Regions from separate parts of the Paenisporosarcina sp. P4_B8 genome, predicted to be linked through region 3. Evidence: riboswitches for the same ligand, from Rfam matches in the RefSeq annotation. Region 3 holds a riboswitch; each other region holds the start of a gene.
The links. Region 3 has a riboswitch for lysine ahead of AC1DSK_RS04265 (amino acid permease). Riboswitches for the same ligand answer to the same signal wherever they lie in the genome.
Positions count from the first base shown of each region.

Region 1: it holds a riboswitch for lysine, as region 3 does, so the genes downstream of both, AC1DSK_RS15755 (transporter substrate-binding domain-containing protein) here and AC1DSK_RS04265 (amino acid permease) in region 3, are expected to answer to the same signal.
Region 2: it holds a riboswitch for lysine, as region 3 does, so the genes downstream of both, AC1DSK_RS12445 (aspartate kinase) here and AC1DSK_RS04265 (amino acid permease) in region 3, are expected to answer to the same signal.

Region 1 is NZ_JBFUHX010000022.1:33,874-38,190, reverse strand. Features, by position in the region: gene AC1DSK_RS15765 (amino acid ABC transporter ATP-binding protein) at 1-367, opposite strand, end outside; gene AC1DSK_RS15760 (amino acid ABC transporter permease) at 384-1,139, opposite strand; gene AC1DSK_RS15755 (transporter substrate-binding domain-containing protein) at 1,200-2,039, opposite strand; lysine riboswitch at 2,176-2,358, opposite strand; gene AC1DSK_RS15750 (phosphoglycolate phosphatase) at 3,018-3,353, shown strand; gene AC1DSK_RS15745 (GGDEF domain-containing response regulator) at 3,689-4,317, shown strand, end outside.
Region 2 is NZ_JBFUHX010000012.1:84,268-88,584, reverse strand. Features, by position in the region: gene AC1DSK_RS12460 (succinate dehydrogenase cytochrome b558 subunit) at 1-174, opposite strand, end outside; gene AC1DSK_RS12455 (YslB family protein) at 450-863, shown strand; gene AC1DSK_RS12450 (DnaJ family domain-containing protein) at 950-1,321, opposite strand; gene AC1DSK_RS12445 (aspartate kinase) at 1,381-2,604, opposite strand; lysine riboswitch at 2,708-2,887, opposite strand; gene uvrC (excinuclease ABC subunit UvrC) at 2,976-4,317, opposite strand, start outside.
Region 3 is NZ_JBFUHX010000003.1:104,745-109,061, reverse strand. Features, by position in the region: gene asnB (asparagine synthase (glutamine-hydrolyzing)) at 1-1,038, shown strand, start outside; gene AC1DSK_RS04270 (MerR family transcriptional regulator) at 1,096-1,860, opposite strand; lysine riboswitch at 2,042-2,223, shown strand; gene AC1DSK_RS04265 (amino acid permease) at 2,330-3,730, shown strand; gene AC1DSK_RS04260 (YjcZ family sporulation protein) at 4,197-4,317, opposite strand, start outside.

The DNA of each region.
Region 1 (4,317 bases), on a different contig from region 3:
ATTTCATCGCAATTTTTTCCGCTTCTTCCTTTGAGCGTTTCAAAATTTTCACTTGTCCAATGACGCAATTGTTGAGGACATTATGATTGTTGAATAAGTTGAATTGCTGGAAGACCATTCCGAGTTTTGTTCGGTAAGCATGGATATCATGCTTGTTATCCAAAATGTTTTCATTATTATAAATGATTTGTCCGCCACTCGGTTTTTCCAATAGGTTAATGCAGCGCAGAAGAGTGGACTTTCCAGATCCCGAAGAACCAATGACACAGACCACTTCCCCTTTATTTACCGAGAAGTCAATGTCGCGCAATACTTCATGGGATCCAAAAGATTTGCTTAGATGCTGTATATCAATAACTACTTCCATGTGAACTTCTCCTTTCTTATCGGTTACCGTTTTTTGTTGTACCAAGTACATTTTCCGGCATTCCAATCATGCTGTAATTTTTAGGTCCATCCAGTTTCCGTTCCACATATCGAAGGATTAATGTGACGGTGAACGTCATGATGAAATACAGGACACAGGCAACAAAGAACGATTCAAAATATCTGAAGTTATTTCCTGCCACTGATTTCGTTTGGAAAAACAACTCGGTAACGCCAATGACGTTAAGTACAGCCGTATCTTTAATATTGATGACAAATTGATTGCCTGTTGCCGGCAAAATGTTACGAATGACTTGCGGCAGGACGACATGGATCATCGTCTGGAAATGATTCATGCCGATTGCCTGAGATGCTTCGAATTGGCCTTTATCGACGGACACTATTCCCCCACGGACAATCTCTGCCATGTACGCTCCTGTATTGATCGATACGATGAAGATGGCCGCAGACAATACGTCCATGCTGATGCCAAATGCCAAGGCCGATCCATAAAAGATAACCATGGCTTGCACGATCATTGGCGTGCCGCGGAAAAACTCAACATATACAGATAAAATTGTATTAATAATTTTTAATAGCCATTTTTTAGCCCCTCGTTCAGGCATTGGAATCGTTTTGATGACACCAATCAGCAATCCAATGATTGCCCCAAGAATTGTCCCGATAATGGAAATCAAGAGTGTCATACCTGCTCCACGAATGAACATCGGCCAGTTATTAGATAAAATCGTCATAATCCACTCAGTACTCATCTTTGTCCTCCTTGGACAACTTAAAACCGGCTGCTATTGCAGCCGGTATCACGTTGTTACTTATTGTGCTGCCGGTTGATTTTTAATTGCGTTATCCATGATTTCCTGACGTTCTTCATCTGAAATCTCTGCGAGTGCTTCATTGATTTTCTCTGTCAAGTCACTGCCTTTTTGCAATCCGACTGCAGTTGTCGTGTCTTCTACAGAAGTCTCGAAACCATCTGTAAATTCAACCATAGCGAAGTTGTCGTTAGCTGCGGAAGCACTGAATCCTTCTGGGCGTTCCGATACATATCCATCAATCATTCCTGATTCAAGTGCTACACGCATCGCCGGGAAGTTATCCATAGCAGTCTGCTTTTTCACACCTTTGATTTGATCGATCACGGAGTAGTGGAATGTATTTAATTGTGCCGTTACTTTTGCTCCTTTGAAATCATGGATTGAAGCGGCGTCCTCATATTTCCCGCCCTTTTTAACAACCATGACCAACTCTGAAGTATAGTAGTTGTCCGAAAAATCGATTGACTCTTTGCGTTCAGCTGTTGGTGACATGCCAGCAATGATGGCATCGATCTTGCCAGAAACCAATGCTGGAACAAGACCGTCCCATTCCGTTTTGACAATGACTAATTCTTTACCTAGCTTGTCAGCGATTCGTTTTGCAATTTCAACGTCATAGCCACCTGCATATTCAGCATTTCCGTCAATTCTCACTCCGCCATTTGCATCATCCATTTGAGTCCAGTTGAATGGCGCATATCCTGCTTCCATACCTACTATGAATGGATCTTTCTTTTCTGATGAACCTGTTTTCTCTGAACTGCTTGTCCCACAAGCTGTTAAAAGCAAAATGGTAGAAAGGAATATCGTTAAAAATATGGCTGATTTTTTTCTCATGTCTAGTTCTCCCCTTTTGTTTGTTATATGTTTTACTTCGTCTTTATAGACTAAAAAGGCCAACTCCACAAAAAAAAGACCTGAGATGAACTCAGGTCGCAATATGCGTAGTTGCCCTAAATCCTCTACTTTTCCCAAATGAGATAGCACACTCAATAAACCGGGATGTTTATTGAGACAGTCCTGCAGTTCTTAACTACAGACCCAGCAAGTAATACCGAGAAATATTACTCACTTCGGCGACATTTCCTTCTCCCTAGAATCAAAGCTTTCTCAAACTCCTCTAAGGACTGTTAAATATCGCGCCTCTACCTCACCATATAAGTGAGGTTGTATTCAATTGTGTTAATCAGTCTTTCAACAACATCAACAGTCTACAACAACAGAAATTATCTGTCAACCAATCTAAAAATCTAGTATTTAACCTATTAGCATATGTTGAGTCACCATTTCTTCTATCAAAAGCTAAATGATATATATATTTCCATTATGCTATCGTTATCACCAAAGACAGCACAGACTTTGGGAAACCCAACACAACACAAGTATGCCTATCACATCCGGATGAGGCAATAACCTGCGATCCGTAATGGAAGAGACAATGAAAAATGATGGATGAAATAGTGGAGATCAACAAAAAAACCGTGGCATGACATCGCCAACGGTTTCATAGATAGGGGTTGCTACAATAGGCAGCCCCATTATTTCATTTGAATTCCTATTTCTGTATTAACTTGATTTAATTACACATTACGAGATTTTTATGGGGAACAGCATTCGACGCAACAACCCGACGTTCATCAACAACATACAAAATTGTAATGTGAGTGTCACGTAATAAGATAATAGCTAACGAACCAGAATAGTATAATAAACAAGCATAAAATAAAGTTTTGAGGAGTAAACGCTCGTAATGAAAAGACTTGAACAAAGTGGTCATGTGAACAAAGTAAGAACGCTATTGAAAGGTGAAGGTTAATGAAGAAAAATCTATTAAAGCGCTTATTCGTATTTGGTGGAGCTATGATACTTCTCCTAGCTGCATGGGTATATTTTATTATGGATTACGGTACACCAGATGAATTCAGTAAAGAAGCGTGGCCAGAAACCAAAGAAACAGCTAAACTAGCGACTATAGAATACTTTAAAAAAGAAAAAAATGTTGATGTTGTGATTAATAATATAAGTCATTCAGGAGAGTATGCGACATCTGAAATTTATTTAGATGGACATGTCGCTGGCGATGAACAACAGAAAATCTGTGCTATTGTAAATTCTGCTAAGGACTATCAAGTTGAAATTTTCAGAAACTAAAATTGGATATCATCCTACAATCTCTAACCTTTTGAAGCCAAATGGAGCAGTTAGCTTTTGCTAACTGTTCTTTGTTTTTCTTCTTGCCTAATTAAAAATGTCTTTGCTTTCTTACGAACGGTGTCCTATTTACGTGATTTGATAATTTAAAATAACTACACTAAATGCATTATGTTGTTTCTTTAACTCGCTTTCCATAAATCTTGAATTTTCATGACTTATTCGATTATTTGTCATCTGAAATTGTGTAGTAAGATTTCCTGACCCATACTAACATGTATTTCTATTTACTCTATTTTGTTATAATTAAGATTCAAAGTTTGGAGGTGCACAATATGGATCAACACATTCCATTAAATGAATCTAGATCTCAACCTCGGGATGAGGTGTTAATTTTACTTATTGACCCAAATATTGATTTTGTCATGGACATGAAAGATTCTTTTGACCGACATTCTATTTCTGTTTTAATTGCAACGACCGCTTCAAAAGGAATTGAATATTTCCATACCGTCAATCCAGATCTCGTGCTTATTGAAGCAAACCTGCCCGATAAAAGTGGATTTGATGTATTGCTGGAAATCAAAGATATTTCACGAGATCGATCTATACCAACCGCGATTATCTCTTCCAATCAATTAAAAGAAAATCGAATACGCGCATATGAACTAGGGGCAATAGATTTTATCAGCAAACCGATTGATTTGGATATTTTCATTCCCTTTATATTAAACCGCGTGGCTTTTAGAAAGTCGATTACGAATAAATTACTCGTTGACGAATTAACTGGTGCATACAACAGGAAACAATTTTATATAACCAAGTCTTCTCTTTATAATCGTTACGAAATATCCAATGAATCTTTTTCAATTGTTCTCATTGACTTCGACTTATTTAAAGATTTCAATAATCTTTATGGCCATCAAAAAGGTAATGAAGTGCTACAATCTTTTGTCCATATTGC
Region 2 (4,317 bases), on a different contig from region 3:
TAAAAACAATACGAATGGTAAACTTTCCATGAAGTGAGATGCTTTGTTAAAAGCCTCTTCTCCTCTTGTAGCAAAATGGTTAACAACCAAATGCTGCGTCACGAACAATCCTACTGGAATGATTCCAAGTAAAGAATGTAAACGGCGCAAATAAAATTCACGATCTTTCGACAAGACTGTTACCCCCCTCAGTACTGAAAATAGGCAGACAAGATCAGACCTTCGTATGGAACGAAAGCAACATTGACTGCATATCTCATCATGGTACAATATTATGACATGTTTATTGTACTCCCATCATAAGGGAGCGTCAAGGCAAGGAAGCCCACTACATAAGGCAATTTAAATCAGGTAAATTCTCGGTGTTGTACTATTTTAACTACCTTGTCCATGAAAAATACTTATATTAAAAAAGTTTGAAGGCAATTAAGCTAGAAAGCGGGATTCAGATGACAATGACAGAGACAAAAACGGTACCCACTTTTGGTTACGAATTAATTCGAGATCACGTACTTTCGACAATTTTAGGGAAACACGAAGATGATATTTTATATTGGGCCGGAAAAGATTTAGCCCGCAAGTTCCAGATGTTTTCCATGGAAGAAACGACTTCTTTTTTTCAGGAAGCGGGCTGGGGCATTCTAACACTTGAACAAAGTACAAAAGATGAAGCATTTTATGTATTGACTGGAGAACCCGATGCCCTGCAGATCGAGAAACGATGTTTCCGCCTGGAAGCAGGATTCCTGGCTCAGCAGCAACAAAAACTGGGTGGTTTTATGACAGAATGCTTTGAAGAAAAACAACTGAAGAAAAACTCCGTTCAATTCCATGTGAAATGGGATCTAAAAGAAAAAGTTTAAAGCTTCATAGATTCGATAGTAAAAATCGAGTTGAAGCTGAAAAGAAAGCGGGCAGTCACTTCCAAATGGAGTGTCTGCCCGCTTTTTCAATCCCAATTCAATCTGTTATCCAATTGAGACTGATATTGTTTAAAAACATTACTATTTGTTTTGATTCCTTTTTGCGATAACATACGGTTCAATTGGGTGAGTCTTTGATTATATTGCTGTTCAAGTTCTGTTTTTTCACGTTGTGTGGCTTTTTTCATTTGATGCTGCAAGTCACTCATTTCTTCTTTCACGAACTGAGCTTCATCGTCATGCCCTGAGTTCTTCAAAATGCGCATTACCATACGAATGTCTTCTGGGTAATGGGCAAATTCATCCGGCGGCAACGGCTTCCCGGCTCCCGGCAAATTGTCAAACTGTCCATCACGTTGTGCTTTTTTAATTAAATCCTCCACGATATGCCAGTTCATTTATCTCACTGCCTCTCATGATGATTACGAAACTATTTTCATCATATCATGAAATGTTTTTATACTCGAACAACAGCTAATCCAAATTCATCATGCAATGCATTTGTGGCTTGTAGCATCGCACTTTCAGGTACAACAACCGAAACTTTAATTTCCGAAGTACTGACCATTTTCACCGGAATTCCTTCTTTGCGGAGGCGATCGAACATTTGAGCAGCAACCCCTGGATTTGAAACCATCCCTGATCCAACAATCGACACTTTGGCCAATCCAACTTCAAAATTGGTAGATTGGTATCCCAGCTCCGTTTTTTTACTTTCCAAGACTTGAACAGTTTCTGCATAATCTTCTTTTTTAATGGAGAAAGAAACACTTGGCTGCACGCCTTCCATAATGCTTTGAACAATGATATCAACGTTTACATGATGTTTTGCAAGAGTAGTGAAAATTTTGGCTAGTGAGCCGTTAAAAGGCACTTCATAGCCTACCGTAACCCTTACAATTTCCGGTTCGAATGCGACACCACGCACTATCAAGTTTTTTTCCATAGTAGGTTCCTCCAATAATATGGTTCCTGTATCTTCACTTAAGCTAGAACGGACACTTAGTGGCATGCAATAATTTTTAGCGAATTCCACTGCCCTAGGATGCAAAACCCCAGCTCCTAAGTTAGCAAGTTCCAGCATTTCGTCATAGGATAGCTCCTGCAATTTTCTTGCCCCATCCACATATCGAGGGTCTGACGTATAGATGCCATCGACATCCGTGTAAATATCACACTGGTCCGCTCCTAGCGATGCTGCAATTGCAACCGCCGTCGTATCCGACCCACCACGTCCGAGTGTCGTAATTTCTCCATACGTATCCATCCCTTGGAATCCGGCTACAACAACCACTTTTCCATCCGTCAAAGCCTGCTCCATACGAACAGTATCTATATGTTCGATTCGAGCATTGCGATGAACGGATTCCGTTCCGATTCCTGCCTGCCATCCCGTAAACGAAACCGCATCTTGCCCCATATGTTGAAGTGCCATTGTCAACAAAGCAATTGTTACTTGTTCCCCTGTTGACAGCAACATGTCCATTTCACGTTTTGAAGGTTCTGCTGATAAATCCCCAGCCAGACTCATTAATTCATCTGTCGTTTTCCCCATCGCTGATACGACTACTACGATTTCATGGCCTTTTGCTGTTTCACCGATTATGCGTTTTGCGACATTACGGATCCGTTCAGTGTTACCGACGGACGTACCACCAAATTTCATGACAATGCGACTCAATGTAAACTCTCCCTTATTTCCAAAGAAGCTAAAAAAGACAGCCTTATCTACGGGTAATCCGTGAAAAGCTGTCTCCATGCATGCACGTTCAAAAGAAGCGTCCATGTGAGATAGCCCTCCAGAATCGATTAGATTCTGACAATCCTGCATTTATTCAATGCAAAACCAGCACGACATCTGATACAGGATGTCGAACTTCGGCGAATTTCCCTTTCACTTTCCTTCAATGGATCTGTTCATCCTCGAGAAAGCTACTGTTGATTTCCGCGCCTCTATCACCACTTATTCGATGTTTGTTCAAAAGGAAGCGGATGCTCCTTATTGAACATACATCAGTGATTCAATTTCAGTGAGTCAAGAATATCATATACTCACTCTTTTGACAATGACTCATTTTGAAAATATTCAGACATGGATTCCGCGATTTGCAATGGCAAACCTGATTGTTTCAGCTCTTCCACAGATGCTTCTTTGATTCGTTTTACAGAACCAAAATGCTTCAACAACATTTTTTTGCGTTTCGGACCGATTCCTTCAAACCCATCCAAAGCGGAAGCAATCGTCTGTTTCCCACGCTGTTGCCGATGGAATGTAATCGCAAATCGATGCACTTCGTCCTGAATCCGTTGTAGCAAATAAAACCCTTCACTTGTTCGTTTCAAGGGAATGATCTGTGGGGGTTCCCCATATAACAACGAAGATGTCTGGTGCTTCGCATCCTTGGCTAATCCTGCAATCGGAATAGACAAACCGAGTTCATCTTCGATCACTTCACGGGCGATTTCCATTTGCCCTTTCCCACCATCAATGACAATTAAATCGGGAAGAGGCAATTCATCCTTCAGCACACGCGTATAACGTCTGCGAATGACTTCACGCATGGCTCCGTAATCATCATGACGGGCAGCTGTTTTCGTTTTGTATTTTCGATAGTCCTTTTTATTCGGTCTTCCATCAATAAACGATACCATTGCTGAGACGGCATCAGATCCATAAATATGTGAATTATCGAATGCCTCAATTCGAAGAGGAGGCGCAATATCCATTGCAATCCCCAGTTCTTCCACTGCACCAATCGTTCGTTGTTCCTGTCGGTCTAGGAGCTGGAATTTTTCACGGATAGCGATTTCTGCATTCTTTGTCGCCAGATCAATCATTTGTTTTTTCTGCCCACGACTCGGAGAAGCCACTTTTACTTCAAGAAGCTGGCTTGCCAGTTGCAAATCCACCGCACTTGGCAAATATACTTCTTTTGGTTTGATATGATTCGGTTTATCATAAAACTGACCGAGGAACGTCAGGAATTCATCTTCTGGATCTTGATATAACGGGAATAATGAAACATCTCGCTCGATTAACTTCCCTTGGCGTACAAAGAATACTTGCACACACATCCAGCCCTTATCGATGGCATAACCAAAAATATCACGATCGGTAAAATCATTGGTCGTCATTTTTTGTTTTTCCATAACCGTTTCAATATGTGTGATTTGATCACGGTATTCTTTTGCTCTTTCAAACTCTAAGTTCTCTGCTGCCGATGACATTTTTTCCGTCAATTCTTGTTTGACTTGCTGATAGCCACCGTTTAAGAACCGTGTGATTTCATCAATAATTTTTCTGTATGCGTCTTGCTCGATTGTTTTAACGCAAGGAGCTAGACACTGGCCCAAATGATAATACAAACAAACCCGATCTGGTAATGTCGGACAT
Region 3 (4,317 bases):
AGTGCCATTACGGCCATTGCAGCCAATCGTTACAAACTAGAAGCAAAAGGACCTCTTCATACTTATTCCATTGACTATGAAGACAATGCCAAGTTTTTTAAAGCAAATGAATTTCAGCCGAATGCCGATGGACCTTGGATTGATAAAGTCGTCAATACATTCGGAACCATGCATCACTCTTCCATCATTACGCAAGATCAACTAATAAATTATCTGACTGAAGCCGTGCATGTCCGTGATTTACCTGGTATGGCGGATGTCGACTCCTCCTTGTTGTGGTTTTGCAGAGAAATAAAAGAGGATTTCACAGTTGGTTTGTCTGGAGAGTGTGCGGATGAAATTTTTGGTGGTTATCCATGGTTTCACAATGCTAATGATTTAAATGGCACTGGTTTTCCGTGGATGCGCTCCACAACCGAGCGAGTTTCCTTATTAAAAGATGATTGGCGCAAAAAACTCAAACTCGAAGATTACGCACGTCAGGCCTATGAACAGAGCGTTGCCGAAACTCCTCGTCTCGATGGCGAATCAAGTCTTGAAGCAAAACGGCGAGAAATGTTTTATCTGAACATGGTTTGGTTCATGACAACACTTCTTGATCGTAAAGACCGTATGAGTATGGGAGCAAGCTTGGAAGTACGCGTACCATTTGCCGATCACCGGCTTGTCGAATATGCCTGGAATATTCCTTGGGAAATAAAAATGGCGGGAAATCGGGAAAAAGGTATCTTGCGAAAAGCATTAGAGGGCATGTTACCCGACGAAGTCCTTTACCGCAAAAAAAGCCCTTATCCTAAAACCCATAATCCGTATTACACCGACCGTGTCCAAGGCTGGCTGAAAGACATTCTGATAGACAAAAATTCGATTCTACATGAACTATTTGACAGTGACCGGTTGAATGAATTGGTTGAGTCGAAAGGAACTGCATTCAAAGTTCCATGGTTCGGTCAATTGATGTCTGGGCCACAGCTTCTTGCCCATCTCGCTCAAATGCACGTTTGGTATAAAGATAACAATATTCAATTGATTGATTGATTATTTCAACGAAAGAAAGAGCAGATTGAAGTCGAATTGACTCAATCTGCTCTTTTGTTATGACTTCATACCGGTATAAATTTGAATGGCATCTCTGAAGAATGCAGCCGTTCCTGGCTGTTCTTTATCATAGTAGGCAGTAAAGCGTTCATCATCCACATACATCTGCCCAAGTCCTGCATGTGCTTCCTTGCTATACTTTGGCCAATAGTACATAAGCCATTGTTTATGCAGTTCAGCGGCTTTTTGGGCTTTCTCACTTGCGGGATCTCCCGTCTTGAAAGCTTCCGCTAAAGTCATGGCAATTTCATTGGCAAGCTTTGTTACTTCATCATGTTGTGCCTGCGTCATGTTTTTTAATTTGCTATTTGATTGATTGACCGTGTCATCTCCATATTTCGCACGAATTTCTTTGCCGTATTGTTGTTCATTATCATCTACCATTTTTTGTTTGAAGCCTTCAAATTTCTCATCGTTCGTCATGGTACTTCTCCCTTCTGTTGAAGAAATCGATTTTTCCACGTTGGCAATCAGTAGATCGAGCTGCTTTCTTTTGTCGAGGAGTTGTGAACGATGATCATTCAAGGCTTTCACACCATCAAATGAAGGATTGTTCACGATTTGTTTGATGTGTTCGAGACTCAAACCCAGTTCTCTATAAAACAAGATTTGCTGTAACTTATTGACTTCCGCTTGGCCGTATATCCGATATCCTGATGAATTGATTCTCGCCGGCTTGAGAAGATTCATCTCGTCATAGTATCGCAATGTGCGTGAACTGATTCCCGACAATTTCCCTAATTTTTGAACTGTGTATTCCATCTCGTCACCTCCTCTTGATTTCATCGTACTCCTTGACGTTGCGTCAATGTCAATTGGAAAATCTAAAAAACTTGCAATAAGCTGAACTTTCGTACACTACTATAGTAAATCATTTCAATTGACTAATCATTTAAACGTATCTATATTAGTACAGTGAATAAATATAGCCCTCATCAGCTTAAGATGAGGTAGAGATCGCGATAAATAATAGTTACTTGAAAAAAAGTCAGAGAACAGAACTTGCTGATTTCAAGCGAAAGAATTTTTCGCAGAAGCACTGATCGCTCTGATTACTAATGCTGGGACTGGCACTGAATAAGTGCAGAACTGTCATAGTGATTGACCATGAAAACTATCTTTTTGTCTGATTCGGTTTTTGCACACCGTTTCTGAATGCGTTTTATGTATTTTTATTTTACAAATCATATTTTTTGGGTAGATAGAAGATGAACGAAAGGAGCATATGCTTATGAACACGAACAAAAAACTAGGTTTATGGATTTTAACTGCGTTAGTAGTTGGAAATATGGTGGGATCCGGCATTTTTATGCTCCCCCGCACATTGAGTGAAGTTGCAAGCCCTGCCGGTGTATTATCCGCTTGGTTGATTACGGGATTTGGAGTGTTGATGATTGCACTCGTGTTTGGCAATCTTGCATTGAGAAAACCAAATTTAACTGGTGGTCCACAGATTTATGCAAAGGAATTGTTTAAGCCGGGCAGTAACGCTTCCACGTTGTCAGGATTTATGTCTTCTTGGGGATATTGGATTGGTAATGTTGCTGGTAATGTTGCCATCATCACCACTTTTGCAGGTTATTTGTCCACGTTCTTCCCTATTTTAGTTAATCAGGCTGAACTGTTTACCATTGGTAACTTCACTTTAAAAATGGGGAATGCACTTACCTTTACAGTTTGTACATTATTGTTATGGGGTGTGCATTATATCATCCTAAATGGTCTAGAAAATGCCGGGAAGATAAATTTTGTTGCCACTGCCACGAAAGTAATTGGATTCATATTATTTATTGTAATTGGTCTATTTGCATTTCAAAAAGCGAACATTCTTCCTTTTGTAGCGCCGAGATATGATGAGCTTGGACAATCTATTGGTCTTTTGGGGCAAGTTAATGGTGCAGCAGTAGCAACTCTTTGGGCATTCGTTGGTGTTGAATCTGCCGTGGTATTTGCATCTCGTGCTAAAAAACCAATCGATGTTAAGCGTGCAACGACGATTGGACTACTTATTGCTCTTACCATTTATGTAGGGATCAGCACGCTAGTTTTAGGAATGTTAAGCCATGAAGCACTAATCGCTTCTGATAAACCACTTATCGATGCCATTTCAACTGTGTTGGGACCAGTCGGTGGAAAAATTCTTGCCGCCATCGGTCTGGTCAGTTTATTTGGTTCCACAATTGGTTGGGTTATGCTGAGTGCTGAAATTCCTTACCAGGCAGCTAAACAAGGTTTATTTCTCCCTTCATTCGCAAAAGTGAATAAGAAAGGGATACCCGTCTTTTCTTTGGTCATCACTAATTTAGTTGCACAGGTGTTCATATTCTCCACGGTATCAAATACGATAGCAGCCGCTTTTGATTTCATCATTATCGTCGCAACGCTGTCATATTTAGTTCCTTATTTCATTTCTTCTGCTTTCCAGTTGAAGCTGGTCTTTACTGGTGAAACATATAAAAATGGAAGAGGTAGAATTACGGATGGGATTATAGGAGTTCTTGCTACCCTTTACTCCATTTGGGTTATTTATGCAGGTACAGCCGACCTCAAGACTTTTACATTTGGTGTAATCCTATTAGCCAGCGGGATTCTGTTTTACAGTCGAGTTAAAAAAGCAAACAACAACATTTAATACCCAAAACGCCCACTTCATCTATGAAATGAAGTGGGCGTTTTTATGTAAATAAGCTTCAATCATAGTCATACATCCTGTTCTGCAATGAACCATGTATTTTATACAACCTGGAATGCGATTCTGTCTACCTGGACTGTCAATCTGTCTACCTGGAACCTCAAACTGTCTACCTGGAGGTATGCTATTTGAAAATACCCCAACCCTTTGCAACTATGAATGGGAATTGTATTTTATACAACCTGGAATGCAGCTCTGTCTACCTGGAACCTCAATCTGTCTACCTGGACACACAAACTGTCTACCTAGACCACATTCTGTTTCCCCAGAAGTAGCGAAGGTGGAGCAATATTCGAGTTTCATTAAAAAAGAGTGCTGTTTAGGCACTCCTTAAATCAGTCGGTATTTTTTAGGGGAAATTCGAGTGTATATAACCATCTTACTTTCGAGAGAATTTCCTATTTTACTAGCATTTTCTATGGTGGAAAGATGCACCGATGATAATTAGTAAAATGAAAAGAACTACAATTATTGCAAAAGTACTCCCGCCTCTACGAGAGCAGTGGTCGTATTGACCACCACATGGT